DNA from 3 places in the Paraglaciecola psychrophila 170 genome. Region 1 is predicted to be linked to each of the others. Evidence: predicted binding sites of a transcription regulator. Region 1 holds the regulator's gene; each other region holds the start of a gene.

Region 1 (10,781 bases):
ACTACTCACACCAAAGTTTGCTACGACTAAGGCCGAGAGTGCGGGTGCCACTGTGCTACCCACAGTAGCTGAACACAGTAAAAAAGTGACTAATATGGGTGGGGCGTTTTTTATTTGCTGAGAGCCTACGGATATACCTAATTTAAAGATACAGGAGGTCATAAACCCTAAGCCTAAGGTAATAGTTAAAAACCAATTTGGATCTTCAGTGGCATACAACATGCTAGCTAATATAATTGCGACCGCTATTACAGTAAGCAATAAAGGTCGAGTCGGCACTTTTATGACCAATAGGGTAACAATAAGCAAGCCAAATATAGATGGACCCCAGTAGTTACCAACGGCGCCAGCGGCTTGGTTGGCATCTAGGCCAAGTGCTTGCTGTAAATAGCTTGGTGCCCAGATTAAAAATGTGGTTTGTGTGGTTAAGTAGCAACATAAGGCCAAGGCAACAATAAAGACTCTTGGGGTCCATATGTCGGCTTTAGGTGCCGATCCGTTTGACTGAGTTTCTTGTTTGTTGGCTGTGCTTTGATCTGGAAATTTTAAGGTGAAGCAAGCTAATAATATGAGTATTGCCAGTACCCCAACTGCTGCGTAGCTCAATGTCCACAGTTGGTTTGCTGACAGCAGCACGACCGCTAAAGATGGAAACACAAAGCCCGCTAAACTGAAGGAGCAATCTGTAGCTAAGAATGCAGAAGCTCTTTTTTGTTCGTTGTATAAATTAGCAATTAATACCGCACCGCCGGCTAAGCCTACACCGCAACATATGCCCAGTGTAAATAAGTAAAATGATACCACCCATTGTAAGCGACTATCTATTGTCACCATTAATATAAGTAACCCAATAAAAGCGAGATAATTCACCTGAAAAATACGCTTTGTAGGAAAACGTCCATACACCAACATGGCTATAAATGTCCCGGCAAAGGTGCCGCCTGTTAGCAATGAAAACATTGAGGCTGCATGGGTAATGCTGACTTCAAGGTAATCAGCTAGAGGAGAAATTAATACGCCTATTTGCGTTAAAAGGCCAGACATTACCATGTAGGTCATAAAAGCCACTATAGTTAATAACGCTTTGTTCATCTCCATTTTGTTTCCTACTATTTTTGTTGTTTTGTTATGGTTGATAGAGTGCGTTTTTACCACCACCAGTGCTGTCTAACCAAGCTTGGCGACGGGAAAATAAGGCTGGTGCGGCTTGATTAACCTGTTCGATAAGGTGCTGTATATCATGTTCTAGTAATCGGCCGTTATCTACCAATACTTTTCCTGCGACCATAGTCATATCTACATCTTGTCCCTGTACCGCATGGACCAAGTTGTAATGAATATTCATCAATGGGCCTGAATCGATAAGCGGAGTCATGCGAGGAGTGTCACACCTGATGGCAATCATGTCTGCGGATTTCCCCACTTCAAGTGAGCCTGTTACATGGTCGAGCCCTAGCGCCTTTGCACCACCAATTGTAGCCATACGGCATATATCCCAAGCATCAAGGGCGGCAGCATCTAAACTAGAAAATTTGGCGAGTAATGACGATACTTTCATTTCTTCAAACATGTCTAGATTGTTGTTTTCTTTTTCGCCGTCTGTCCCTAGCCCCACGTTTACGCCTGCCTTCAACATGGCAACCACAGGTGCGGCACCCGAGGCAAGTTTCATATTACTGATAGGGTTATGGGCAACACCAATATTGCCCTGTGCCATAAGGGCTATTTCATTGTCATCAGTCCACACACAATGAGCTAAGAGTGTTTTAGGGGCTTTGAGTAAGCCAAATTTTTCGAGGGCTTGAATAGGTCTGGTTTTGTAGCGTTCAAGGGTTTGTTCTACATCAAATTGACTTTCGTTGCTATGGGTGTGAAAGCCAACTTGGTAGTCTTGGCATAGGTCAGCTATACGTTTCAATGCTGGTGGTACGGCATAAAACAAATGCTCAAGGCCCACCCATACTTGTATTCGCCCATCCGCTTCTTGATGCCATTGATTAATCAAAGCTTCGTTACTGTCTAAGGTTTCAAAGTAGTCATGCTCAGGATGTTCGGCTACATAGGGTACTAAGCATGCTCTAATACCAAGCTGTTTGGCCGCCTCGGCACTGCCTTCCATATAACGCCACATATCCACTATACAAGTGGTACCTGATAGCAGGGCTTCGGCATAACATAACCATGACGATAAACTGGCATCTTTGGGAGTTAATACCCTATGCATGGGATCAATATATTGTTGCAACCAATCCCATACTGGTAAGCCTTCAGCCGTGCCGCGCAACATGCCCGAGTGGCAATGTGTATTGATTAAACCCGGCATTAATATGCGATTAGCATAGGTTTTAACGGTGACATTGGGATGTTGGGGGAGTAGCTCACTCGCTTTACCTAGTTGTTTGATTTTACCTTGCTCTACAAGTACCGCACCTTGTTTGATTATGGTGTTGTTACTGTCCATGGTGACTAGGTAGTCTGCTTGGTAAAGTGTTGTTGTCATGAGGTATTAACCTTTTTTCGTTTGTTCAGGTGAGGGGCTAAAAATGGCATTAAGCAGAATAGCGGTACATACGCTTAAGATAATGCCACTGTCGGTAAAGATGTGGCTCCATAGTGGTAAATATTGAAAGTAGTCTGGGGCTATCATAGGGATTAAACCAATGCCTAAGCTTGCGGATACCACCAATAAATTAGAACGGGACTCAGTAAAGTCTACCTCACTTAAAATGCGCACCCCCATCAAGGCAACGGTTCCAAACATCACCATGGCCGCAGCGCCTAAGGCATATTGCGGTATTGAAGCAATAATAAATGCCATTTTAGGAAGGCAACCTAAGGCAATTAAAATAAAGGCTCCGGCGGCGGCCACGTAGCGGCTTTTGACTCCACTTATGGTGACTAAACCTATGTTCTGGGAAAAAGAGGTGTAAGGAAAAGCGTTAAATAAACCACCTAATAAGGTCCCTAGTCCGTCGGAGCGTAAGCCTCTTACTAGTTGTTTTTGGTCTACTTCTTTATCTACTAATTTACCTAAAGCTAAAAACATCCCTGTGGATTCAACCATAGTTACCAACATCACTAGGGACATGGAGCAAATGGCTAAAAAATCGAAGGTGGGCATTCCTAAACTTAAGGGTTTGATGAGGGCAACCCAAGGTTCGTCATTTAAGCCTTTAAGTGAAATATCCCCTAGTAACCAAGCAGCAATAAACCCAGCTAGCATGGCTATCAGCACTGATACATTACTCAAAAATCCTTTAGCAAAACGGGTGATAAGTAGGATTAAGATAAGCTGGAGTAGGCTAACCAGTAAATAAATAGGTTTACCAAAATCAGGGTTAGTTGAACCATCGACAAGAGTAGGGCTACCACCTGCAGACCATTCAATGCCTACTTTCATTAAACTAATGCCAATAACCAGCAATACCGAACCTGTTACCACAGGTGGGAAAAACCGCATTAAACGGCCCATTATTGGCGCAAAGAGTATGCCGAATATACCTGAAACAATAATCGCTCCATAAATCCCTGGTAAGCCTAGTTCCGGGTTAACACCAATGGCAATCATCGGGGCGATTGAAGTAAAGGTTACGCCCATCATTATGGGTAGCTTAATGCCAAAATAACGGTTGCCAAAACACTGTACTAAGGTAGCCAATCCCGCTGCAAATAAATCGGCATTGATGATTAAAGACAAGGTTTCTTTAGGCAGCTGCAGAGCCGCACCTAAGATTAAGGGCACTATTATGCAGGCCGAGTACATCACTAGTACATGTTGTAAACCAAGCAACACAGTAGGTGCAAGTGGTAAACGTTGATCTACAGGGTGAATGCCGCTGCTTTTTGTCTCTGAAGGTGTGTCAGTAAGAGGCATAACTTTTCACTTAACAAGCAAGGCGATAAGACTAATTTACTCTGCTGGTTTTAATGTGCAAAATGGGAACTATTAAAATTTTTAATAGAACTTAGCTATTTATGCATTTATCTCTAGAACAATTAACTGCCTTTTGTGCCGTGGCAAGTGAGAAGTCATTTTCAGCTGCAGCTCGTAAGCTGGGTAAGTCACAATCTGCATTGAGTATTGCAGTGGCAAATTTGGAGATTGATTTTGGGGTGAGCTTGTTTGATCGTAGCGGGCGTTATCCAATTTTAACTGCGCATGGGCAGTCTTTACTTAGGGATGCAGAAGCTATATTACATCAGTGTTCGTCGATGGAGAATCGTGCCAACAGTTTGGCTGCAGAGCTAGAAAGCCAAGTGACTATTGCCATTGACGAAACTATCCCTTTTCAAATATTGAATCATAACCTTGCTGGCTTCGCGGAATATTTCCCTCCTGTGGATTTAAATATATTGCACCCGTCTTCTCAGTATATTCAGCAGTTGATCGAACAAGGCGACGCATCTTTAGGAATAATGTGTGCCGGTGCCCACTATCCTAAAAACATACATTTTAAAAGGCTTGGTAATATAGCATTCGCCAATGTAGTGCACCGAGACCATCCTTTAGCTAATTTACCTCAAGTTAATTTCGAGCAGTTAAATCAGCATAGACAGCTCGTTTATTTGCCCTTACTGGATAAATTGCCTACTAGTGAATACTTGAGCGGCACCAACCAATGGCGAATGGCCAGTTATCTGACATTGATGAATACCCTATGTGCAGGAATGGGATGGGCTACCGTACCAAAGCAACTGGTTTTGGACTTGCAGTTGCAAGAGCAGTTATGCGAATTACAATTAACGTCATATCCTCATACCGAATGGGAGGTGGGTGTGGATTTAATTTGGTCTTCTAGCGAGCGATTGGGTAAGGCAGGAAGCTGGCTTAGAGATGCTTTTGGTTTGACGCCGATTTAAGGATATTTTGAGAAATACCCTTTGCTTAATAACTATTAGTGTTTTAACTAATGGCTCTGGATGTATATATCAACATTCTATAACACCAAGCATTATATCTGTTGCAAACGTTGCGCTATCTCAGGCTCAATAAGGTTAATGACATCTATTTTTAAAGCCTCGCTGAGCTCTGAATGGCGCAATTGGCCATCTTCATCTGCTTCAATTAAGGCATTTTCTTTTAATGCTTGGATAAATGTAGCCAAAACCTTCTTATCAAAAAATTCTGGTGAGTTGATGCCATGCAGCGCGGCTAATCTCTCAGCAAATTGAGCGCTTTTCTTTTCCAGTACCGCGCGACTGACTCTTTCTTGTTTTGATAATAACGTTAACACTACCGCATAGCGGTGTAAGGTTTCTTGAATGCTGCGGTTGAGCAACCAAGCTGAGTAGAATTCTTTACTATTGGCTGCGGGTGTCTTAATTTTGTTTTCATTGGTCTCGAGCAAACCCATTGCCAACATCTTAGTAAGCAGTGATTCAGTGTAAGATGCTGCTTGTTCTGTACTCATATACATAAACAACTCACGTTTGAGTAAGGGGTAGAGCTTAGCTACCAACAGCAATATTTGTTGCTTGGATACACTTTTATTGGCAAACACGATGGCCGCAATCAGGCCGGGTAAAGCAAATAAGTGAAGAATATTGTTGCGGTAATAGGTTAGCGCCACAGCATTTTTGCTTTTTAGTGAGATTATTTTTCCAAAACTATCTTCGGACACGCTAAATTTATTCAGCTTGAGGGTGTTTTCTAATAATTTTTTACCCGTTATTTTTGGCAGGGTGGCAAGTTCACTGTAAGGCGAGTCACGCAATAATTCTAAAAAGTGGTCAATGGCTTGTTCTAATTCAGACTCAGCCATAGCGTGCTTTTTAGCCGATAACAAACAGATGGCACAAATTGACATACCACTAACGGCTGCCGTTTGGTTTATTCTGCCCATCACATCTGTAGCAAGTTTATTTACTACTGGGGTTAGCCATTTGGGTTTCTTGTCGCCATTTTTTTCTTGATCCTCTCTCCAATTAGGCACTTGTAGATCAAGGTAGTTAGTTAAATTTATGGGTTCTCCAAAATTCAGAAAACCGTAACCGTAATTTTTGAGTTTTTTAATGGCTGAAAATATTTGAAAGAATGATTCTTTTTCCTTGCCTGTTCCGTTTAATTCCTTGAGGTAACTGGACACTTCCATCACATGTTCATACCCAATATAGACTGGAACTATACTCACTGGGCGATTAACACCTTTTATTAGCGCCTGTAAAGTCATCGCTAACATACCGGTTTTAGGCGGCAATAAACGTCCGGTTCTGCTGCGCCCCCCTTCAGGGAAATATTTGACTGAATAACCTTTATTAAATAGCAATTCAAGATATTCACGAAAAACCGCAGTGTAGAGTTTGTTGCCAGCAAAGCTTCGGCGGAGATAAAAAGCGCCCGCTTTACGTAATATTCCGCCAACAGGACGAAAATTAAGATTAATACCAGCGGCTATGTGTGGGGTGACTAACCCTTCATGGTAAATAACATAGGTGAGCAATAAGTAATCCATATGGCTACGGTGACAAGGTACATAGATGATTTCGTGGCCATTCTGTGCCAAAGCTCTTACTTTATCGGCATGTCGAACTTCTATACCGTTATAAATTTTATTCCAAATTTTAGTTAAAATTTTCTCGACCAATCTGATCATGCCTGGGCGGTAATCGGCAGCAATTTCATTGACGTATTTTTTTGCTTGTTGTTTGGCTTGTTGGTGACTTAATTTTTTGGTGCGAGCTTCTTCAACAATAGCTTTACGTACCGATTTTGCACCTAGAACACTATTATATAGTTGATGGCGCTCAAGGATGTTGGGACCTGTTAATGTTTGATGGCGACGATAAAAATGTGTACCCGCAACACGGATAAGTTTGTGGGCGATTTCTTCGTCACTACCTTTTAATTCCAGCATTTTCCTTGAAGATACGGCTTTGCTGTAACAGACAAAGTTATCTCTGCCTAAAAACAACACAATAAAAAATTTACGCAGCCAGCTAGGAGAAACTTGGTTGGCGATGACGTCTGACCAGCCTGAGGTATTTTTATCTGGTGCTCTACCCCAAAGTATAGAAACGGGTACTATCTGAATATCGAGGTCTGGATTTTTTCTGTGAAGACTAAATAGTTTAGCCGCATCTTCTTGAATCGAAGTCGCTTTTGTTTTGCGGTTTAATACTGATTTTGGTTTCTGTAAAAACAGGCAAGAAGAATGGTGTTGATCCCCAATAGTCAGATTTAGTGTGGGTTTAGGTAAGCCTAATGCCACCGCAGACATCTTTAGTACTATTTGATCTGTAACCGAACGGGTGCGCAGCAAATAAACAATAGGGCGGGTTTTATCTATGCCTAATTCAGCCTCAAGGTCGCTTGGAGTGCTGTTCACTTTTACTAACCATTTTACCGGTACCGTCACTATTGCTAACAGCAATTTATGCAGCCACAACATACTTTTCGCTCGCAGATATTAAATCTGGCGCAGGATACCACAGACATTCCTAGCAGTTTAACTTTGATAAAAATGATTATAGTTTGTTTGCCGTTTTATTTTAGACATATCACAGCAAGCATAAAACAAATTTGAGATTTAAGTATAACTGTATATAATCATACTAACTGTATAAAAAAACAGGCTGTTTATGCGTCCACTAACTGCTCGACAAGAAGAAGTACTTCAACTAATTAAAAATACAATGTTGAATACCGGTATGCCGCCTACCCGCGCTGAAATTGCCCGGGAATTAGGTTTTAAATCTGCTAATGCAGCGGAAGAACATTTAAAAGCGCTAGCGCGTAAAGGTGTAATAGAAATTTTACCTGGTACATCTCGTGGTATTAAGTTAAATACACCACTTGAAGACCAACTCGAAGAGTTAGGTTTGCCTTTGATTGGTCGGGTTGCTGCGGGCGAACCTATTCTGGCTCAAGAGCATATTGAAGGTCATTATCGGGTGGACCCTAGTTTGTTTAAACCCAGTGCTGACTTTTTGCTCCGAGTAAACGGTATGAGTATGAAAGATATCGGTATCTTGGACGGCGATTTATTAGCAGTACATCGCACTAGTGATGTACACAATGGCCAAGTGGTAGTCGCAAGAGTCGATGACGAGGTTACTGTAAAGCGACTCGAGAAAAAAGGCAGGCAGGTTTTGCTGCATGCTGAAAACGAAGCGTTTTCTCCCATTAAGGTTGATTTGGCGACTCAGCCATTTAATATTGAAGGCATTGCAGTGGGGGTTATTCGAAACGCCGACTGGATGTAATTTTTGCGAGGCGCATTATTCTCTATAATGTGCTTTTTCATATTTATCTGTTTTTTCCTCTTAGAATCCCTTTTCCCTCTTTCATTTGCATTTTTTAACAACTTTGTGTTTAAAAAATAATCAGTTGGTTGTAACTTAGGCAAAAAAGCTAGACTAGTCGCTATTAAATGAGCGACCCTTAACATCCCAGAAGTAAAAAATAACAATAAATTAACTAAATATTAACTAAGATGGCAGTTGTTTCTATTCTGATGTTTATGTTTCAGTGAAAAATAAAAAGTACGTTTGACGTACATGAGGTGCTATGTGAAGAGAATTTTTTTCAGGACTGGAACTATGCTATCTGCATTGATGACAGCGCCGGTATTTGCTGAATCGAAAGATCAAATTGAGCAATACCAGTTAAACATGACTAAAGGCGTGACAGACATCAGTGCTGGTGTGTATGACATGCATATGTTGATGTTTGTTATTTGTGTTTTGATTGGCGCCGGCGTATTTATCGCTATGTTTATTTCTATGTATTTCCACAGAAAATCTAGGGGTGCTAAGCCTGCAAATTTTCATGAAAATGTAAAAGTTGAAATCGCTTGGACAGTGATCCCCTTTATTATATTGGTTGTGATGGCTGTTCCCGCCATGAATCTCCTAATTGATATGGAAGATGCCAGTGAGCCTGATGTGTCCATTTTGGTGACAGGTTCACAGTGGAAGTGGCATTACAAGTATATGGATAATGACGTTGAGTATTATTCGAAATTGGCCACTCAGGCTGACCAAATCTCTGGAAAACTGCCTAAAGGTGAAAACTACTTACTTGAGGTAGACAGACCTCTCGTTATTCCTACAGGCCAAAAAGTCCGCTTTCTTATTACTTCAGACGATGTCATCCATTCTTGGTGGGTGCCAGATTTTGGGTTCAAGCAAGATGCTAATCCCGGCTTTATCAATGACGCTTGGACTAAGGTCAATGATCCTGGCGTGTATCGTGGTCAATGTGCCGAGCTTTGCGGCAAAGATCATGGTTTCATGCCCATTGTAGTGATTGCCAAAGAGCCTGCTGAATATGCTGAGTGGATTTCAGAACAAGAAGCTGTACAGCAACAAGCAAAAGCAGAAGAACAAAGGCTGTTAGCCATGAATATGACAATGGATGAAGCGATGGAGCAAGGCGAAAATGTCTACAACGCCAACTGTGCTGCTTGTCATATGCCAAATGGCGAAGGTTTACCAGGTGTTTTTCCCGCATTAAAAGGCAGTCAAATCGCTGTTGCAGATCAGCCTAAACACATCGATATATTGATAAACGGTGTCACAGGCAGTGCTATGCAATCTTATGCGAAACAATTAACTATGTCTGAAATTGCTGCTGTTGTGACTTACGAGCGTAATGCTTGGGGTAACGATACTGGTGACTTAGTTCAAGCCAAAGACATCAATTCAGCAATGAACGGACAATAGGAGAAGGTGACCATGACAACAACAACTGATGACACACAGCATGATTCTCATGCAGATGATCACCATGAACATCATATTCCATACGGCATAAAACGTTGGTTATATACCACCAACCATAAAGATATCGGTACTCTATATTTGTGGTTTGCTTTCATCATGTTTCTAACTGGTGGCGCAATGGCTATGGTAATACGAGCTGAATTGTTTCAACCGGGATTACAAATAGTAGAGCCTCACTTTTTTAATCAAATGACCACTGTGCACGGCCTTATCATGGTATTTGGTGCGGTTATGCCTGCCTTTACGGGACTGGCCAACTGGTTAATACCTATGATGATAGGTGCGCCAGATATGGCTCTGCCTAGAATGAATAACTGGAGCTTTTGGATATTACCTTTTGCTTTTTTAATTCTGTTATCTTCATTATTTCTAGAAGGTGGCGGTCCTGCTTTTGGTTGGACCTTCTACGCACCTCTGTCAACAACATACAGTGCCGACAGTACGGCATTGTTTGTGTTTGCTGTGCACATCATGGGCGCTTCATCCATCATGGGTGCAATTAACGTCATCGTGACTATTTTCAACATGCGCGCCCCGGGTATGACTTGGATGAAGATGCCTTTGTTTGTTTGGACATGGTTAATTACAGCGTTCTTGTTGATTGCTGTTATGCCTGTACTGGCGGGTGCGGTAACGATGGTGCTGACCGATAAATTCTTTGGTACCAGTTTCTTTGATGCTGCCGGTGGTGGTGATCCTGTCATGTTCCAGCATATCTTTTGGTTCTTCGGGCACCCCGAGGTGTACATTATGATACTGCCTGCATTTGGTATCATTTCACAAATTATACCTACTTTCGCTCGTAAGCCGCTATTTGGATATGCCTCTATGGTTTACGCCACGGCTTCTATCGCATTGTTGTCATTTATTGTATGGGCACACCATATGTTCACGACAGGCATGCCGGTGGCAGCGGAGCTGTTTTTCATGTTCGCGACTATGTTGATATCGGTTCCCACAGGGGTGAAAGTCTTTAACTGGGTGGCGACTATGTGGCGCGGTTCGATGACTTTCGAAGTGCCTATGTTGTTTGCAATCGCCTTTATAGTGTTATTTAC
Region 2 (10,781 bases), 2.2 Mb from region 1:
TGCTGCCTAAACAACAAACTGGCTTCTTTATCAGTGGGAAACTCTCTGGCAGGTAACAGTTTTATTTCATCAACCTTATCACCGGAGCGCTGAGTTTCCGGATCAAAATGCCGAATGGTATCCACTTCATCATCAAATAAATCTATGCGATAAGGGTGCTGACTGCCCATAGGAAATAAATCGATGATACTGCCACGTATAGAAAACTCGCTGTGACCCATCACTTGGTTAACATGTAAATAGCCGGCGCGCTCTAATCCTGAGCGAAAACTATTAATCTCTAACTTTTGATTTATCTTCAATATCAGCAAATATCTACTAATATAATCTACCGGTGCCATTCGCATCATTAGGGTATTGATGGGTACAATAAACACTCTACGTTCGTTTTGTGTGAGTTGGTAGAGGGTTTCTAGACGCTGTGAAACAATATCTTGATGAGGTGAAAAGTTGTCATAGGGCAGGGTTTCCCAATCAGGAAATAGTTGCACATCGACAGATTGATCCTGCAAAAAATAATCCAGCTCTTTTTCAAGCTTAATAGCACTGGGTGTATCTGCGGTAACCAATAATATTGGGCCAGTCGCCAGCTTCGTGGCATTGGCCAAGACAAGAGCCGTGCTGCTGCCTTGGAGATTACCCCAATGGCGAATATCATTTTTGGTTTTAAGGGTGTTGTTTGGTAAAGGCGGTGAAAAAATACTCTGAGTCATTGATCGCTTTCGTTTTAGTTCTTTTAGGTTTTTTCTTGGTTCTTGCGTTTACGTAAATTTGCCGTTTGTAAATGTAAACTGGCTGTGACTAACAAGTCTTGATCTTCTTCACGTATACGAGTAAAAATCAAGGACACATGGTACGTGTCATCGACAGGCTTACAAGCAATAACTTCAGCAAAACAAAAAATGGCTGAGGCCTCTTCTCTTAGAAATAGCTTGAGTTCAATGGTACCGCCTATTGATAATTCGTTTTCACAACTAAGAACTATGCCGCCGCCGCCAAATTGTATCGAATCATAAGTATGTTTATGATTTGCATGTTGTTGCAAAATCAGAGACATCATTAAATCAATTTTTCGCGATTGATGATTCAGAAATTCTGCTAGCTCAATGGCGTGTTCACCTAAACGCCGAAGTGGTCGCAAGGCTTTTGTGTCGATGGCAGAAAGTTCGCTAGCTATTTGAAACTCGTAAGGCATATGTTGATGTAAATCATCAATTTCGGGCAATACAAAATCGTCTGCTAATAAACGCATATTGACTGGAATATTGTGATTGATCATAAAAAACTCATCGAATTGTTGATGTTTTTGATAAAGCGTTAAGTTCTGCATATTCTCTCCCAGCTTTGCTTTGCTTGTTAGATTTACTTCAGGCACGTATTATTCAACATCATTCATCACTATACCAACAGTTAAACCTTTATTTTTTTAACTGTTTTGTTGTTATAAGAGTTTCTTTTTTATGTTTTACCCACTTTCAGCCTTTATTGGTTTACGTTACGCCAAAGCTACTAAAGGCAGTCATTTTATTGCATTTATAAATTTTTTCTCTGTTGCAGGCATCGCCCTTGGCTTGATGGCCTTGATCACCGTTTTATCTGTGATGAATGGTTTTGAAGGGGAACTTAAATTACGCAATTTAGGGATCACGCCTCATGTGTTGGTACAAAAAAAGATTGATACTGATATTACACCTAATATGTTCGAGCATATTGAAGGTGTGATTGCCAGCGCCCAACAGATCGATTCAGAAGGCATAGTGCAATCCTCTCAAGGGCTCAAAGGGGTCATGTTTCAAGGCATTCAACCCGATGTGATGCAGCGCTCCTCAATTATTGCTGAAAATATGTTATCCGGCCGGCTGACCGATTTAGTTAAAGGTGAATATGGAATTATCATTGGCCGCGCTCTGTCTATTAAATTAAATTTACGGATGGGCGAACCAGCCCGTCTGATCGCGTCTGAAAACAGTTACTTCGGTCCCTTTGGGCGTATCTACAGCCAGAGAGTGTTCCGCGTCGTAGGCATATTTGATATGGGCTCTGCCTTGGACGATAAAGCCGTGTTAATGCACATTGATGATGCCGCTAGGTTATTAAGAGGTAAAAAATCGAAATTAGCCCAAACACGTTTGTTTTTAGCTGATGCCTTTAATTATAAAAGTGTGGTGCAGGCATTAGAAGCCCAAGGCTATAGCTCAACCAACTGGCGTGACCAGCAGGGCGTGTTATTCGACGCAGTGAAGATGGAAAAGAATATGATGTCGCTGATGTTGTTGCTAATTATCTCGGTCGCAGCTTTTAACATAGTATCGGCTCTGGTCATGGTGGTGACCGAGAAACAAGGTGATATCGCTATACTCTTAACGCAGGGCATGACCCGCAATAATATTATGGGTATTTTTCTGTTTAATGGTATTTACAACGGTATAAAAGGCACTGCGATTGGTGTGGTGACGGGTGTATTATTGGTGACTCAAATCAATAATGTGATCAAGTTATTTAATTTACCCATATTTTTGAGCCCCGGGGGGCAGGGTGTTCCCACCGATTTACAATGGCAACAAGTGGTATTTCTTATTGTCACGTCACTTATTTTATGTTTTCTGGCTAGCCTTTATCCAGCGTATCGCGCCGTAAGAGTTAATCCGGCGGATGCTTTAAAATATGAATAAGTCGAGCTTCGGTATACAATAGTAGGCTATAAGTTTTATCTTGCTGCACCTTGGGTGCAGCCGCGTTGTCAACTGCGCTCTAAATTTTAAGGTTCATGTAATGGAAAAAACGTTTATCACTGCACAACAGCTACTTGAAGATTCATTTCGAGTAGCCGCTCAAGTTTATGAAAGTGGCTTTCGCCCACATTTTATAATCGGTATTTGGCGTGGCGGTGCACCCATTGGTATCGCAGTGCAAGAGTATTTTGATTTTAAGAAAGTTGAAACTGATCATATAGCCGTGCGTACTTCTTCATATTATGGAATTGGTCAACAATCTAAAACCATCAAAGTGCACGGTTTACATTACTTGATTGAAAACGCCAATGCCGAAGACAGCCTATTAATTGTTGATGACGTATTTGATTCAGGCCGCAGTGTTGAAGCTTTGATGAAACAAATTAAAAATTTATCTCGGGCAAATATGCCAAAAGATGTGCGTATAGCTTGTCCGTATTATAAACCTCAAAATAACAAAACTGACATCGTGCCTGATTATTATGTGCACGAAAGTGACGAATGGTTAGTCTTTCCCCATGAAATATCTGGACTCACACCAGATGAAATTATTAAAGGCAAAACAGATTTAAAAAACGTAATGCATCTGTTGAAGCAAGATTAATTTCAGCAAACCTCAGTTTATAAGTTAGGGCGGGTGACTACCCTTTTTATTATTTAAGGAAAAGTAGATGGATCAAAAACAAGCCAGAGAATACCTATTAAACAAACCTTTTACAGTTGAAACATTTCCTTTTGGTGATGGCGTATCTGTGTTCAAAGTCAAACATAAAATGTTTGCGACTTTGGCCTTAGGCAAAGACAATGAGTCAGATGATACCGATAATGGTATTTGTTGGATGAACCTTAAATGTGATCCTCAAGAAGCCATTATGCTGCGAGACATCTTCCCATCCGTTATTCCCGGTTATCATATGAGTAAAGTACATTGGAATACAGTCAAGCTAGATGGCTCAGTCCCTGAAGGGGAAATACAGCGGATGATGGATAACTCTTTCAATTTGGTAGTAAGTAATATGATTACAAAAGACCAAGAATCGATTTTGCTACATCTTTAATACATAATATTTAGCAAAACTAAACTTGTTAGTATTCGGTTTATAATCTTAGGCAAAGTTAATTACTGTTAAGGATTGACGACTCGTTCTTTCCAGTCATCTTGGATATCGTAAAGACATCTTTGCTGCGGTTTAGATTTTAGGTCCAAATAGTCGACGGTGTATGGAATAAAAACCAAAACACAAAAATTGTTACTAATATCGTTGTCATGGTCAGCAACATTGCTTTGCGTAATGTTGCGATTAACCTCATTGTTGACTTGGTTACCTAGTCTATCTTCTGGAATAGGCAGTATTGAATCTTCATCAAATGGTGCTTTAGGGCTGCTTGAGTAAAAAGGTTGTTTAGCGTTTATTGACAAGTTTGACCATTGTTGTTTTAAAAGACTATTCTTCCTCTGATTTCCTAAGACTGAACTTTCATAGCTCGGTTCTAACGAGTCAGATATCAATGCTACTTCTCCTGCTAAACGGTATTGTTCTCTAGAGTCAGAAAAATACCAACAAATTTCAAATCGCGACTGATTTTCACCTTGCCACTCTTCAATCTTATCGCTTCTTATGTCAGTCACAGACAACAGACTCTGGGTGTCTGGTAAGAACCCCCTAAATACCATGGTTCTGTTTTTAGGCGCTCCATTTGAGCACACACTTGCCACTTGATAATACTTTGATTGCACTTGACTGCGATTGACATGCAAACTCCTCGCTAATCGCTGACGCCATACTGGATATATTATTTCAGTCATAATACTTCTTAGTGAACATTAAAAATAAACGACAAAAACCATCCGTCGTTATTGTTGTTTAATTAGTAGATATACCGCATATTGGCATGTAAATCCGAATAGTTGCCATAAAATAAGCAATTTTCATGGCCTTATTCTATGACGCTTAGCAAGGATAAACATTATCCTTGACTGATACAACACAACTGAATTATGTAAACGCTGGCTTTAGTCAATAGTTAACGAATACGTATGGGTTATCCCACATTTTGAAACAAACTCTTGATCATGACTCACTAAAATGAAGCCACTGTTATAGCGGAGTAAAGCATCCGACAATATATGCTTACTTCTAATATCAAGATGATTGTCAGGCTCATCAAGTAGTAATAAGCTATTCTGGTGTTGACTAGCAATTAGCATCGCCAGTCGCATTTTCTCTCCTCCACTGAGTAACCCTGCCTTTTGAAATACTTTATCTTTTCTAAATCCGTTAGTTGCCAATAAAGTACGTAGTTCTGAGTGACTTAGATGTGAACAAAAGTAAGACAAATTTTCTAACATGTTATTTTGGCTCTGTATCAATGAACAATGCTGGTCTAACAAACAAATTTGGGTGTTTATGTGGGCTGAACCACTAACACTCAGTGTTTCTAATATATCTTTATACCCGATTTCTTGTCGCCTATCCTGGGCACCTGAAAGATTCTTTAATAGGTGTAAGAGTGTCGATTTCCCCGATCCATTGATACCATTCAAATAGCATTTTTCGCCTTGCTTAACTTCCATCGATATTGTGTTATTCGTGTGTGGCAGGGTGATCTCTTGCAGATTAATCAGTCTTTTCATTTTTTGTAGATTGGTCCTAAACCCAAATTGTATCGGTTTAAGTGTATTGTCAGTTTTCGCTGCTTGTATTTGTTGCTCGATATTCGTTATTTTGGATTGATGCTGTGTTATTTTTGCGCTTAATGATGACTCGGCTTTATGTTGTTTAGCACCCAGTAACACTTTAGGCATTCCTCCTTTTTTACCTTTATTCGCTCCTTGGCTAGCACGTTTTTGTGCTTTTTCTGTATCACGCTGCGCGCTGAGGATTGCTTTGTTTTGCAGTACCTGTAATTGATTCAGCTTTTTGGCTGTCGCTTTCTCGTGTTGCAAGTTCTGTAGTTCAAACGCATCATAATTTGATTCAACTAACTCTATACCCCCGGGGGTTAGTTTTGCTATATGTCGACAAAGGTTAAGTAACATGCGGTCATGGCTAATCAGCAAACACCTACCTGTGAAAGATAATAATTTCTCTGTTAACCACTGTTTGGTTTCACTATCTAAATGATTACTGGGTTCGTCGAGTATCAGTATGCCATCTTGCAACTCAGCCTTAAAAAAAAGGCTCCACAACATCACTTTTATTAATTCGCCACCACTTAATTCAGATAATTTTGAATATGCGGTTATGTGTTTGGATAGTTTTGCCAATTGTACTTTAAAGGTAGCAGCAAATAGCCAATCGTCACCGACTGTTTGATAGTCTTGTGGTGCAATACTGCCACCATCAATATTTTTAAGTGCATCAAGTTTAGATGCAGCCCCAAGATACTCTGCCACTGTTTCATTACGAGTAAAAGCAACGTGTGTATTTTGCCCTAGAAAGAAAAGTGGCCCGATAACTTCAACGGTTCCTGTGGTTGCCTTAACTTTTCCTCTAATAATGTCTGCCAGTAAGGATTTACCAACACCATTTTCACCTACAAGTGCGGTTAGTCCTTCGGGTAAATTGAAGTTGATGTGGCAAAACAGCATACCACCATTGCTATGCTGTAATGAAATATTGCTAAGTGTTAAGCGTGTCAAAATAAACGTCTCCTGATAATTCAGGGCGCTAAATTTAATCAGTATGGCATACCGAAAACGTAAGATGATTTTCGAGACAGACACCAATTGAAGAAGCCAATAACCCTGATAATTCAAATTAAATACTGAATTAATGTCAGACGTTATTTGTTCATTGGCTCAAAGTCTCTTAGTGGCGGTCATGTACTTTACAACACAAAAAGTGAGTTTGTAAGTGCTCAAACATTAACATGGCAATAAAATATTCATGATTTAATGTGTTATGGCTCTGTCGGCTTTCTTAATTTTTGCTCATTTATTAAACAGCTGCTAATGTAATATTGCTTTGTCTAAAAATGGCACTATTGGAGCGCTAAGCAAAGTAAAACGGAAGGGAGATTGTTCAGTGAAAACATTTATAACAAAACCTAGTGTGTTAATTTGTTTGTTAAGCTTGCTGTCTTTTAACACATTAGCTGCCGACGAGCGTGTGTTTAAAAATGGAGATTATTGGGAGGTATCCTCAATCACAGTTGTTGATGGTCAATGGTTAAATTATGCCAAACATCTATCGACCAAATGGCGTGATTCACAGGAGTTTGCTAAGTCTAAAGGCTGGATTAATGGCTACAAAGTCATTATCAACCAGTATCCTAGAGACGGGGAGCCAGACATGTATTTAATTACCATGTTTGAAACCATGGCCACCAAAGCGCAAGATGATGAGCGATACAAAGCCTATATGCAATGGTCTAAGAGCACTATTGCTAAATTAGAAGAAAGCAGTGGAGAACGTGTTGTTATGCGTCACTTAAGCGGTAATGCACTAATGCGTGAAGTCACTTTTAGATAAGTCATTGATGTTTTATGTATGCACATTCATTTTGTCATTTATCCAACTGTCAATCTTCACTCGCAGCGGGCTGTTGGCATATTTTTTTTAGTCGAACTTGCTTTCAATCAACATGGATACGATATAATTTCGCAACAGAGTGACTCAACTTTTGAGTTTATTTGTATCACTCAGAAGCTTAATAAATTGGTGTTTATTTCTTTATTTCTTTAATTCTTATGGGCTGTCGATATTATTTTTTGATGATATGACTACAATTTATCCTCACCATATCTAACCATGATGAGGTGTAATTAGGAGACTTCATCTCTCTGCGCATTTGCCACTTTCCTTGAATACCTTTTGCCGCTAATGATAAAGAGTCGGGACCAAAACGTTGATTAATGGTATCTAGTGCGGCCATAACCCGAGGATCACGGCCTTGTACTGAAAACATATCTCGCTGATACATTGCGTCATCTACCAACTCAATAGCGCCTACACCTGATTTATGGAATAACACACCGGGACGATATATTTGCTTTGCCGCTTCGCTAGCCGCAATGGCTAGGTCGCGGCTATCAGCGGTAGCATCAAAAAAACCATGATGTATGTTGCGCCGGTAAATCTGCCCATCTGAGAACGGACTGGAATGAGCAAATGCTACCATCATCTTTATTAAGCTACCTTGCTTACGGGCTTTTTTGGCGACTTTTTCACCATGCATCACTAAGCTTTGTTCTAATGATGCATAATCAGTGACTTTTTCACCAAATGCTCGAGTAGAGAATATTTGTTGTTTAGGGCTTCTTACTTCATCCCATGTTAAGCATGACTCACCTTGTAATTCCCTTACTGTGCGCTCGATATTTACAGAAAACTGCTGACGCATTAGTTTGGCGGGTTGTTGCGAAAGCTTCCACGCATTATCAATCGCCATAACCCTTAGCTTTTTACCTAAGCGCCCCCCGATCCCCCACACATCTTCAATAGCCATTCCTTGCAGCACCGTCATGATGTTTTGTTTATCAATAATGCTGACGCCACCTGTATTTTTGTTCTTCTTTGCGTAATGGTTAGCCGCTTTAGCTAATGTCGCAGTCGGCCCCATACCCACACAGACTGGTAGCCTGACCTCTTGCCATATTACCCGCCTTATTTCCTTTCCCAGATGCCACCAACTGTCTTTGGGTTGGGTTTGAAAACGAAGAAACGATTCATCAATTGAGTAAATATGTTGCTCGGGCGAGTATCGGCTGAGGATATCCATTATCGATGCAGACAAGTCTGAATATAATTCATAGTTAGAGCTGCGCACTATTACGCCAGATGCTGCAACTTGTTTGCTAATTTTGAAGTACGGTTGAAACTTTACATTACCTAGTTTGGCTTTAGCTAACTTACACATGGCCACTACACAGCCATCGTTGTTACTTAACACAATGACGCCAGTTCGCCGGGCAAGTGGATCGAAAATTTTCTCGCATGAGGCATACATGCTATTAACATCGACTAACGCAAACATCTTGCCAGCTTTGTTGATTGGCGGTGATTTCTAATCGAGCGAATAACAATGCCTTCTTCTAAGAATTCATCGCCATCGGTTAGTTGGTAGGCCTTGTAAATATCGAGCCCTGACAATAAGCACTGCTTTTTACGGTCATAGAGCTTACACATGAATACACCATTTAACGTAGCCACTATGATATCCATATTGGCTTGCCTGGCTGCCCGGTCAACAATTAATACATCGCCATCAAATATGCCGTGGCCTGTCATGCTATCTCCTACAGCAAGCCCTACAAACGTGGCAGTGGGGTGATCAATGAGTATTTCATCAAGAGACATGGGTAGAGTCTGGTACTCTGACGCGGGTGACTCGAAACCGGTTATGCCAGCCTGAGCCTTGATCGGTATAATATTCATTACGTCTCAATACTGTATGGGTGTACAGTATTATAGCGCGAACTATATACTAGATAGCAAGAACATTCATCGATAGTTACTGATATAGTGGATCTGTAACTATCAATGAATGTTGCTTATTTAAATATTGCAATTTTTACAAGTATCCCCGAAAATAGACTTACAAATTTTGGCATCAAAACAGCCGGACAAATGGCAACACACTACAGGTAAATTGTCCCCAATATTTTAAGAACCAAAACAATTACATATTTTACACACTTTTAATGGATCTAATTTCTTTGTACATAAGTATAAAGAGTTGAATTTAAAAAATGTTAGCCCTAAAAACTCGCCCTAAAAGCGGGTTTTTTGCATTTTAGGGGTAACGTAAAAGAGAATCATTACTATTTTCGTCTACCAATTAGGATATCAATTATGAACAACGTTAACCGCCGTGACTTTTTAAAAATATCAGGTTCATCTATTATCGGATTGACCCTAGGTGGGGTGGCATTACGCGCTAACGCACAAGAGCAAGTGGCGCTTGATGATCCAACTGCCATTGCCCTTAAGTATGTGCATGAATCAAAGATTGAAGGCGCACATTGCTCAAATTGCCAATATATTCAAGGTGAGGACGGTAAAGAGTGGCGCCCATGCGGAATTTTCCCTGGTAAAGTAGTGAACGCTAAAGGTTGGTGTTCAGCTTGGATGAAGAAAGCGGGATAAATTACTTGAGTAGATTAACACCGTTAATTTAAGCATTTCATAAACAATAAGGCTGCTTAAAAATCAGCCTTATTGTTATTTACACAAAAGACATTTTTACGAAAAACAATAGCGTGCAGCAGTCTCAGCAATGATGCGTCTTCGCCTTATTCACAAACCAGTATGGTATTGACTGACTGTTGACTCTATTACCATCGAGTTTAAGGTCATTTCTACCTTTGCATCACCCGCCAATAATTGTTCGAACTGGCTAATCAATGCGACTTTGTCAGGTGAGGCTTTATCACCGGCTCCAATATTGGTTAAATCAATTAAAAAACCGTCAAATAAATCAGCCAAGTCATTGATGACCTGCATATTTAAAAACTGATCTTGATTATAAATACTTGGGTAACCTGCCTTTTGTTTATCAATCGCAAACGACACACCTTTAAGGTTGGTAATGCTGGTTGATTTATCACACGACAGCATACAACCATTATCTATTCTTGGTTTATCACAACCCACACTTTGTTGGAAGAAACACTGTCTGCTGGTCATTAACAAGATGGGATGATAGATACTGTAAAACAATTTAAAGTTTGCAGGCCGTGCAATGTTTTTCATTTGTTGTTGATTAAGCTCGTTAGAAATAAACGCGCCGCTGCAATCAAATTCTTCTTTCATGGCCATTAAGGCATAAGAATTGGTGGTATTTAAAAAGGGGCCCGCTATCCATTCTATCCCTAGTTGATTTGCTCTGTACGCGATACCCGTGTTGTTAGTGACAATTAAAGGCGGTGCCACTTGCTCTAAAATATTAATCGCCACATCATAATCCTTACCAATCAATACAGCAGGAAACCAAGGGATGAGGCGTGGGTTTGCTGATAAGAAATCGATATATTTAGTGCAATCGCGTTTGTAGGCGTCGGGTAATTTAAAATAAATATCAGCAGAGGTGACTGTGGTTAAATGA
Region 3 (10,781 bases), 140 kb from region 1:
AAGACCTGCATGATAACCGGCACAATTGATCCCTTGTTTGGCCAAAGCAATGCTCAGATCGTCTACTTTCCTGCGACTATTACAATAAATAATACCACTACCATCTTGTTGTTTAATAAAAGCGATCGCTTGTTCTGTGGCCTTATACTTTGTGATTTGGTTGTAGCGAATATTAGGACGGTCGAAACTTCCCTTAAAGATAAAGGGTTGCTGTAAATTCAACTGCTGGGTAATATCTGCACGGGTAGCAAGGTCAGCCGTAGCAGTTAAACCCATAATTGGGATATGCGGGAAGGTGCCTTTTAATTGCCCAAGTAGTCTGTAGTCCTTTCTAAAGTCATGGCCCCAATGAGAGACGCAGTGCGCCTCATCAACAGCAATAAGACTAATTGTAAGTCCTTGTAAACGCTGAATAAAATCCAGTTGCATAAGCCTTTCAGGCGCTACGTATATTAATTGATACTTGTCATCTTGCATGCCCTTATAAATGTTGAACATATCTTGTGAGGACAAGGTTGAATTTATATAAGCGGCATTGACCCCATAGGTCAAAAGAGCATCGACCTGATCTTTCATTAAGGATATGAGAGGTGAAACAACAATCGTCAAGCCAGGTAACAACATAGCCGGAATTTGATAACACAAAGACTTACCGCCACCAGTAGGCATGAGTACCAACACATCTTTTTGTTGCATCACTTGGGTTATAACTTGTGCTTGTCCATCACGAAAACGATCATAGCCAAAGGTCTGCTTTAATACTTGTTGCGCTTGGGTAATTGCAGGAGATGACTGTACTGGATAATCTGGCAACTGTTGCTCAAAAGGTATTAGAAAAACCTAAGTTTACGTGTTTTTATCTCGAGGTTCACTCGTTAAGAAGGAAAAAACTGTCCAAATTGTATGCCAAGGAAAATATATGTCAAAACGTATGTTAACTAATACCTTGTTCGCTAACTTAAAACATAATTATGCTCGCAATATAAGCTATAAAATGGTTTATTAGTGGTTAATAATCATGCAAATGAGCAGTTTTATTAGGCTTACCAATACTGACCTCATTAGTCGGTAGCTGATAGTCGTATTTTGCAAGGACGTTATGACCGTTTATAACCACCATCTTACATTACTTATTATTGACGACGATGTTGTCAATATAACTTCACTCTCCTCACTTTTTGCTAAGACATTTAATATTGAAACAGCCCAAGATGGTAAAGCTGCATTGCAGATTATTATGCTTAAAGATATTGATTTGGTTTTGAGCGCAGTGAACTTGCCAATCATTTCAGGACAAGAATTGTGTACCTTCGTTAAAAATAGTCAACTTACCGCCTACATTCCAGTTATATTTCTGGCAGATAAGCCAAGTCTTGACGAAGAAGAGGAGTGTTTAGCTGTAGGCGCGGCAGACTATATTAATAGAAACACACGGCCTAATATTTTGGTGTCTCGAGTTACTAATTTGATGACGATGGTTGCCCAACATAAAAGACTTGCCGAAGTCTCATGTACTGATGGTCTGACAGGTTTGGCCAACAGAATGCAGTTGGATACTATGCTAAATAAGGAATGGTACGCAGCAGTCCGGGGTAGCCATTCCGTCGCAGCATTAATTATTGATATTGATAACTTTAAGTTGTTTAACGATGAGTTTGGTCACTTGGAAGGTGATAAATGTTTAAAAGTTATAGCTTCTGTTATAGCCTCAAGTAAAAGGAGAGATCGCGATTTTGCTGCAAGATATGGAGGAGAAGAATTCGTGCTTCTGTTACCTTTCACCGATTTGAAGGGGGCTAAGCAGGTGGCACAAGAGTTAATCCAAAATGTGCAAAACAGAAGCATTCAAGCTGCTAAAACCGCTTCGCACCCATTTGTGACGATAAGCGTCGGTATTTCTGCCTTTAGCCCAACTCAGAGTAAAAATGCCGTGACAACTCCTATAGATTTGATCAACAAGGCCGACATCAATTTATATAAAGCTAAGCAGGCGGGTCGCAATCAGTATTCTGCGACTTCATAGTGGTTAAGAGACTAGATTTAAGCAAACATTTTTAAATAAAGCTAAGCAAGATAAAAACACTTATCAGCAGTAAAGTAGGGGGGGGTAAATAGTTTTAGTATTAAAATCCGATAATTATGATGCCTAGTCAATATAACCTGTGAACTGCACCAGTAGACACTGGATAGAGCGTACAAAAAAATAAAACTGACCACTGCCGCGTTGATATCTGCAGATGCCCCAATAAATATTGGGTGTTGGATTAGAGATTACAAGTTATGGTTGGCGGCTAAAATCAATAAGAATCCGAGTAATAAAATAGCCACTGTTGCTATAATAGCTCCGCTGAATGGCACGCTTTCTACCATTGTGTGCCCATAAATGTTGCCATAGTGAACATTGGTCCGGATATTCCTTGAGCAGCTGCATAGCTAAAAAGGAACTATTGTTCTGTCAGTGTATCATCAACACTCGTCTGCCAATGTGGCAAGACTACATGACCGCCACCGTAGACTAAACTTCCGTTTTATAAAATGTCGCGAACACACCTGCAATAGAGTCACATTGGCTGAATAAAAATATGCTGATAAGTAGCAACATTGGTGGCCCAGACACCTTTTTTAGGAACTGGAATATATTAGCTTATTCGCTTGAACTTTTATTGCTGATTATGCACATTAACATCGCTATAAGTAACACAGATATTTGTATATAGAATGATTGATAGATGACGAGCAATAGCACACTGATGAGCATTATTAAGACAGACAAGCGGCTGTTGCAAAAAATTGTGAACATTGTGATTACTGCATCTAACACAACAACAACAGCTAATAATTTTAGTCTGCTGCTGACTGAAAGTAGCCAGCTTGCTGGGTTATCTAGATCAACCGACACTTCTAGCCAATACATCAATAAAAATGATGGTAGAGTAAAGCCAACAAAAGCCGCAAGACCATGGCTAGTCCTCCTTTATGTAAACCTTTTGCAAATCCAAATTGGCTGGAGCTAGGGCCAGGCAAAATTTGACTTAAAAATATTAATTTGGCGTAGGCATCGTTAGACAACTATTCCGGTTTTTTCACAGATCTGCGTTGAAAAGATCCAAGGTGTGCTGCAGCTCGACCAAAACTGACACAACCTAACAACAAAAATGTGCAAAACCTCACCGCTCTTTTTCATGGTCACTTTACCTCTATTAGGTTTTCGTTTGCATTTATGAAATGCTTACAGCACACTCCCCGCCATATGAAGCTCTGTCAAAGCTAGGTCAAATAGTTGAACGATAAATCAGTAAAAGCAGGTGTTATTTTTGCACTAGCCGCTTATACAATGTGGGGTATCGCACCCATGTATTTTAAGTTATTAACGAGTGTCCCTGCGCTTGAAATTGTTATGCACCGAATAGTGTGGTCTGTGGTGGTGCTATGTTTACTGTTGGCTGTTCGAAAAAAGTTTAGCCAAGTGTTTAAAGCCATCCGCGATCCAAAAATCATCGTAACCTTATCAATCAGTGGATTATTGTTAGCGGTAAATTGGCTAATCTTTATCTGGGCTGTGAATAACGATAAAATGCTCGATGCTAGCTTGGGTTATTTTATTAATCCATTGTTCAATGTGTTACTAGCGCGTTTCTTTTTGCAAGAAAGCTTAACTAGGTTGCAGTTAATGGCTGTTTTTGTAGCATTAGCAGGCGTCGCTTTTCTAGTGTTTTCATATGGTCAGCTTCCATGGATCGCCCTAGTTTTAGCAACTAGCTTCAGTATTTATGGTTTATTACGCAAAAAAGTGACTGTGGACTCTATGCCCGGCTTATTGATTGAAAGTTGTATTATGTTGCCCTTTGCTTTGTTGTATTGGATTTTCATGGATACAACAAGCGGAAACATGTCACTAAATAGTCTTAACTTAAATATAACGTTGTTATTGGCAGGTGTGGTGACTACCGCTCCATTATTGTGTTTTACTGCTGCAGCTAGGCGTATCCGTTATACCACATTAGGTTTTTTCCAATACATAGGTCCAAGTATAATGTTCTTGCTAGCAGTCATGATCTATCAGGAACCGTTAGATACAACAAGGATGATTACTTTTGTATGTGTGTGGTCAGGATTATTGATTTATGTTTACGATTCATTACGAGTCTACCGAAAGTCTAGACGGATTATTCAAAACTAAATTTAGGGTTAGGTACGATCGGTTGCAAAGAACAGCTTAATCATCAACTAATTGATTTCTTCCATTATTTTTTGCGATATACAGATGCTGGTCGGCTAAACGTATCATGGCGTTTATACCGCCCCTGCTTTTGTGGGTGAGGCCTATGCTAACAGTGCAAGATAGGCTTTGTTTTTCAAAAGTCAGCACTTTATTCGCAATTGCCTTTCGGAAACCTTCCATTATTTGTAATACTTTTTCGGGTGCGGTATTCGAAAAATACACACAAAACTCTTCCCCCCCAAATCGTGCAGCAGTGTAATCTGTAAAATATTCAGCAACTAACTTAGCCAGTTCTTTCAATGTGTAATCACCGCAATCATGTCCATAAGTGTCATTCACTTTTTTGAAATGGTCGATATCGATAATCGCTAGACTTTGTGATTTAGGAGTGACTTTTAGATTTGCAGCGACTCGCGTAAAAAAGTGCCGCCTGTTAGGTAAACCTGTTAAATAATCAGAGTTAGATACACGCCTAATAGTTGCAATATTTTCTAAGCGTTCAACGTTTTGCATAATACGACAGAAAAATTCTTCGTGGCAATAGGGTTTATACAAATAATCAGTTGCGCCACTTTTAATAAATCTGGCAGATAAGCCACTGGTGGTATCTGATGATATACCAATAATGCCAAGGTCTTCTTTGGAATAGGTTTTACGCAGTTCAGAAATCATCTGGATACCGGACATAACTGGAATATTCTCATCTATAATAGCCAGCCTAATATTTGAATGGCTGCGCAAAGATTCCATGCCTTGTTCAGCACTTGCCGCTTCAAAGGTAATGAAATTATGTCTTCTAAGTAGAGCGGTCATAGATTGTCTGCTGACCCTAGAATCATCAACTACTAATACCCCTACTTTCTTATTCTTATCCAATCGACTCAGCAAACGCGTCAGGTATTCATAGACCTGTGCGTTTTCTTTAGGAATGTAATCCACCACACGTTTATTAAGAATAGTAGTTCTGGTTGACTCATCTAGGCTGCCAGTTATTACTATAGTGGGTAAAAAAGATTCAATAGCAAAGTCTATCGCTTCACCATTTGGCGCGTCAGGTAAATTAAAATCGACCACAGCACAGAGGTATTCTTCAGGTGCGGAACTAGAAAAAACATGTTTGGCTTCTACTAAACTAGTGGTGCAAATAGGCTGCAACTGAGCCTTGGCTATAAGACTTCGCATCAGGTTCATACTGGTTTTGCTGTCTTCGACTATTAATACTTTGCGTTGCATGGGTTAAAATGTAGTAGAAAAATTTAATTTAGCAGATTAATTCTTTTCTGGCTTTGGAAAATTAAACTTTTGTTAATTTTGCAAATGACATGACCAGCCATTTACTCCCAAACTCATCGAAGTTAATCTGTACTCTTGCATGTTCGCCACTGCCCTCATAATTCAATACAGTGCCTTCGGAAAATTTAGGATGGGACACTCTCTCCCCTAGTTGAAAGCCTGTTGATTCGAAAGCGGTATGACCCGTAACTGGAGTAAATCTATTTTGAACCGGTCGAGATATGGTGGTCCGCAAACGCACTTCTTCGATACAATCGGTAGGGATCTCTTTGATGAAACGCGACGGGGTGTGATACTTGTCCTGTCCATATACTCTTCTGTTTTCGGCGTAAGTAATATATAACTTTTGCATTGCCCGTGTCATGCCTACATAACAAAGGCGGCGTTCTTCTTCAATTTTACCAGGCTCTTCGTTACTCATCTGACTTGGGAACATGCCTTCTTCAACACCAGCCATAAAAACTAGTGGAAACTCAAGTCCTTTTGCAGTGTGAATAGTCATCATTTGCACAGCGTCTTGATGTTTATCTGCTTGGTTATCTCCTGCCTCTAGAGACGCATGCGCTAAAAAAGCAGACATAGGTGTCATGTTGTCCGCTTCTTCTGGCACCACAAATTGTTTACAGGCGGTGACCAGTTCTTCTAAGTTTTCAATCCTAGCTTGAGCTTTTTCGCCTTTTTCTGCTTTGTACATGGCAAATAAACCGGAATGTTTAATCACGTAGTCTGCATGTTGCTCTAAAGGAAGTGCTGCAGCATCTTGAGTGAGTTGCGTAATTAATTTTGTGAAGGAGCTAAGGGCATTAGATGCACGGCCAGTTAAGCGGTTTTCAGCCAGTATTCTGGAACTGGCATCCCACATGGATAGTTCTGACTCGCGAGCAAGCTCGCGAATTTGTGATAGGGTTTTATCACCAAGGCCACGAGTGGGTGTGTTCACGATTCGTTCAAAGGCAGCGTCATCAATCGTCTGATTAATTAAGCGTAAATAACCAAGTGCATCCCGAATTTCCTGACGTTCAAAGAATCGTAAGCCACCATATATCCGGTAGGCGATAGACTCTTGCAACAATGCTTCCTCTAAAACGCGTGACTGTGCATTATTGCGATATAAAATCGCACAATCAGATAAGGCATTACCGTTGTCTCGCCATTCTTTTATGCGTGCAATGTTAAAACGAGCTTCATCTAACTCATTAAACCCAGCATACAAAGAAATGAGTTCTCCCGGGCTATCTTCGGTCCATAATTTTTTGCCTAATCGGCCTTGGTTATTATCAATTACAGCATTGGCCGCTTTTAATATATTCCCAGTAGAGCGATAATTTTGTTCCAGTCGTATAGTTTTCGCACCTTTAAAGTCTCGTAAAAAATGTTGGATGTTTTCTACATTTGCGCCACGCCAACCATATATTGATTGATCATCATCACCAACAATAATCATATTGTTACTGGGGGCGGCAAGTATCCGCAACCAAGCATATTGAATGTTATTGGTATCTTGAAATTCGTCCACCAGAATCGTTCTAAAGCGTTTTTGGTAGTGTTCTAATACTGAAGGATTGTTTAACCACAGCTCGTGGGCTCTGAGTAACAATTCAGCAAAATCGACTAACCCGGCTCGATCGCATGTCTGTTGGTAAGTCTGATAAATTTCACGCATTTTTTGTTGCGTGGCATCACCATGGGTTTCGATATGCTGAGGACGTAACCCTTCGTCTTTATTGCCGTTGATATACCACTGTACGTGTTTGGGAGCCCAGTGTTTTTCGTCTAGGTTAAGACTTTTAAGTACGCGTCTAACCAATCGATATTGATCATCTGAGTCTAAAATAGTGAAGTTTTGAGGTAGTCCAACATCTGCGTGATGAGCCCGTAGCAGACGATGCGCGATGCCATGAAAGGTACCAATCCACATGCTATTCAGAGCGCTGCCTTGCAACTGCTCTATGCGACCGCGCATTTCTTTGGCGGCTTTATTGGTAAACGTTACTGCTAAAATACCGTATGGGGCAATGCCCTCAACTTCCATTAACCATGCAATACGATGCACCAAAACTCGCGTTTTCCCGCTGCCTGCACCCGCTAAGATAAGCATGTCAGATGCAGGAGCGGCCACTGCATCACGTTGTTTGTCGTTTAACTGGTCAAGAAGTCGAGATACATCCATTACACACAAAATATATTAGAAAAATATATTTCCAGTATATCAGCAACACTGTATTTAAATACACTAAACTCAACCTTATATATAAGAGTAATTGCTTAAATTATATAGCAGAGAAAATATGAGTATTGAATTCTGGCAACAGTTAAAAGACGAAGCAAAGCAGCTTGTTAATAATGAGCCTTTGCTGGCAAGCTATGTGCACACGTGTATTTTGGCTCATCGTAACTTCGAAACAGCGTTAAGTTTTATTTTGTCCAACAAACTAGCTGATGATGTGATGAATGCTTTATCTGTCAGAGAAATGTTTGAACAAAGTTACTTAATACATCCTGAGATAGTTGACGCTGCAATTTGTGATATTCAAGCTGTGTTTAAGCGCGATCCTGCGGTGCACTCATTTCTTACCGTATTACTTAACTTTAAGGGATTTCAAGCGATTCAAGTGTACAGGTTAGCGCATCAACTCTGGATAGCGGGTAGAAAGGATCTAGCCTTGTTTATACAAAGTCGAAACTCAGAAGTTTTTTCGGTGGATATTCACCCTGCGGCAAAAATTGGTCAAGGCGTGATGTTCGATCATGCCACTGGCATTGTGGTGGGTGAAACCGCGGTGATTAATAATAATGTGTCTATTATGCAATCTGTCACGCTTGGCGGTACTGGAAATGAAGCCGGTGATCGCCATCCAAAAATTCGCGAAGGAGTCATGATAGGTGCAGGTGCTAAAATTTTAGGTAATATCGTTATAGGTGAGGGGGCCAAAGTAGGCGCTGGAAGTGTGGTGTTAGATGATGTGCCACCGCATGTCACAGTGGCCGGTATCCCGGCTAAAATTGTTGGTAAGCCTAGTTGTCAGAAGCCTTGCGAAACTATGCGACAAAATATTTTAGAAGATTAAACGTTTATCACTTTTAAAATGACGGATATATTTTAGATAAATGCTAACAACTGGGTTAAATTACTCAGTTGAACATGAGGTAAAAGCTGTGCTTTTTCACTGCGCATCTGCATACTTCTATCCTCAGCATACCAAGCTGTTTGATACCCCGCTCTAAGTGCACCATATATGTCTTTTGGCAAATTATCACCTACATGTAATATGTTTTCGTGTGGGATCTTTAGGTGTGCTTGTGCTGCATCAAACATGGCTTTGTGTGGCTTCATTGGCAATTCCAAACTAGCTTTAAAGTAGGCGCTAAAATACTTTTCAAGTCCAATCTGTTTAAGGTTAACGTTGCCATTAGTCAGGGCTATTAATGGTAAGTTATTCGATAGTGTTTCTAATAAAGAATGAATGCTTCTGTTTATAGTGAAATTGCTTCTTTGAAAATAGAAATGTTCGAAGCACTCTGTGGTAGCTGTCTTTAGCTCGCTACCGGATAAACCCAACTCCATAAAACCAGACTCAAGAGATAATCGACGCAATTCACCCATATCATTTTTTAATAATGGGTTAGCTAGAAGATGTATCTTTTGTCGTGCGCGCCAAAGATTTTTGGCCACATGTTTAGTCGCAGGATATTGGTTATGCATAAATTCAAGTAAAGAACGCTCTGCGTTGATGATGACACTTGTGTTTTCATATAAAGTGTCATCCAGGTCGAATGTAATTGCTTGAATTGGTTTAAGTTTTTTATAATAAATCATTTAGGACTATCTATTCTTTTTGAGTATTCTAATTATTTAGACTTTTTGGCTCTAGGGTGGGCACCATCGTATACGTGGGCGAGATGCTGAAAGTTCAGGTGCGTATATACCTGGGTTGTAGATAAATTAGCATGCCCCAGTAGCTCTTGCACCCCCCTCAAATCTGAGCTTGATTCCAGAACATGAGTGGCAAAACTGTGTCGAAGTTTATGTGGATTAACAGATTGTTCTAGATTTTGCCGAGTCGCCCACAATTTCATACGTTTCGCTATTTGCCTAGTGCCGATCCTATTTTTTAACATACTGACGAATAAGGCAGGCTCTTCACTGGATGCTAGTTCTGGTCTTATCTTAAGCCACACACTTAATGCTTCTAAAGCAACTCTTCCAATAGGTAACAAACGTTCTTTATTACCTTTACCTATAACTCTTAGCTGTCTGTCAGGTTGAATACTTTTTATATTGAGATTAGCCAATTCTGATAAACGTAAGCCACAACTATACATAAGTTCCATCATCGCCTTATCTCGCAAAGCTAGAAGGCCATCTTCCTTGATATCCAATAATTGATGCATCTCATCAACATTTAATTGTTTGGGTAAGGGTTTGGCCTGCTTAGGAGCTTGAATTGAAGATGCAGGGTTTTGTGTTAATTGGCCTTGTTGAACTAGATAAGCGCAAAATCCTCTGATAGAAGATAAGCGTAAAGCGATAGAACGCGAGCTTAGGCTGCTTTTACGTGCATCGTTCAGAATCCTACGGATATCTGATGTATTGAATGTTGACCAACATTCAATATCGAGTTTACTGAAAGCTGCGATAAGCTGCCGCTGATAATTTTCTATCGAGTTACTCGCTAGATTTTTTTCGTACCTTAAATACGCAAGATATTTTTCTAACCAAGTATGTAGGCTTGGCCTCAACATTTTATTAATTAATAGGTCAGCATTTTAGGTAACAAGATACCCAAAAATTGCTGTAGTTGGGTGATCAGTAAGGTATCCATATCTGGATTAAAATGACCTGGATCTTTACTACCTATTGCTAAAATTCCAAGTTCACCCAAATCCCCAATCAGTAATAAAGCCACTGAGTTAGCTTCTTGATCAGCAAACAATAACTTGCGTTCATGCTCACTTAAACGTCCAAAGAAAAGTTTATGTCTTTTAAAGCGTTTTTCGATAAATAAGCGTCGCTGGATCTCAGGCAACGCATGAGCACCTTTGAAAGGCTTTAAGGTGACGGATGCTAACTGCAGGTTTTCTTGAATCACCTCTTCCAAAACAAATTTTAGATCATCAAGGTTAGTACACTTTAGGATACGCAAATTTAAGTCGGCATAGACTCGATAAATGGCTTCGTTCTGTTTGGCAATGGAAATTAATTGATTCAGCTTATGACTCAAGCTTCTGACTTTTTTGCGTAGCTGTTCACTTTGCAATTCCACCA

The links. The regulator LexA, encoded in region 1, represses DNA repair genes until DNA is damaged. The targets are predictions, from matches to a motif close to TACTGTATNNNNATACAGTA.
Region 2: C427_RS12910 (S24 family peptidase) is a predicted target of LexA. The motif match lies at 9,123-9,142, and genes of this name have one in related genera.
Region 3: uvrD (DNA helicase II) is a predicted target of LexA. The motif match lies at 7,732-7,751, and genes of this name have one in related genera.

The regions. Positions count from the first base shown of each region.
Region 1 is NC_020514.1:5,189,681-5,200,461, forward strand. It holds gene tsgA (MFS transporter TsgA) at 1-1,098, opposite strand, end outside; gene C427_RS22825 (amidohydrolase family protein) at 1,127-2,500, opposite strand; gene C427_RS22830 (nucleobase:cation symporter-2 family protein) at 2,507-3,874, opposite strand; gene C427_RS22835 (LysR family transcriptional regulator) at 3,976-4,860, shown strand; gene plsB (glycerol-3-phosphate 1-O-acyltransferase PlsB) at 4,953-7,388, opposite strand; gene lexA (transcriptional repressor LexA) at 7,579-8,202, shown strand; gene coxB (cytochrome c oxidase subunit II) at 8,539-9,663, shown strand; gene ctaD (cytochrome c oxidase subunit I) at 9,676-10,781, shown strand, end outside.
Region 2 is NC_020514.1:2,952,665-2,963,445, reverse strand. It holds gene mfd (transcription-repair coupling factor) at 1-713, opposite strand, end outside; gene C427_RS12950 (PilZ domain-containing protein) at 737-1,330, opposite strand; gene C427_RS12945 (lipoprotein-releasing ABC transporter permease subunit) at 1,461-2,672, shown strand; gene C427_RS12940 (phosphoribosyltransferase) at 2,773-3,336, shown strand; gene C427_RS12935 (MmcQ/YjbR family DNA-binding protein) at 3,404-3,790, shown strand; gene C427_RS12930 (hypothetical protein) at 3,859-4,539, opposite strand; gene C427_RS12925 (ATP-binding cassette domain-containing protein) at 4,747-6,375, opposite strand; gene C427_RS12920 (hypothetical protein) at 6,761-7,207, shown strand; gene C427_RS12915 (Y-family DNA polymerase) at 7,440-8,711, opposite strand; gene C427_RS12910 (S24 family peptidase) at 8,699-9,112, opposite strand; gene C427_RS12905 (high-potential iron-sulfur protein) at 9,530-9,823, shown strand; gene C427_RS12900 (peptidase U32 family protein) at 9,974-10,781, opposite strand, start outside.
Region 3 is NC_020514.1:5,047,998-5,058,778, reverse strand. It holds gene recQ (DNA helicase RecQ) at 1-813, opposite strand, end outside; gene C427_RS22265 (GGDEF domain-containing response regulator) at 1,100-2,023, shown strand; gene C427_RS28945 (hypothetical protein) at 2,645-2,914, opposite strand; gene rarD (EamA family transporter RarD) at 3,281-4,180, shown strand; gene C427_RS22250 (GGDEF domain-containing response regulator) at 4,217-5,455, opposite strand; gene uvrD (DNA helicase II) at 5,517-7,685, opposite strand; gene cysE (serine O-acetyltransferase) at 7,804-8,583, shown strand; gene C427_RS22235 (HAD-IA family hydrolase) at 8,616-9,332, opposite strand; gene C427_RS22230 (tyrosine recombinase XerC) at 9,365-10,258, opposite strand; gene C427_RS22225 (DUF484 family protein) at 10,267-10,781, opposite strand, start outside.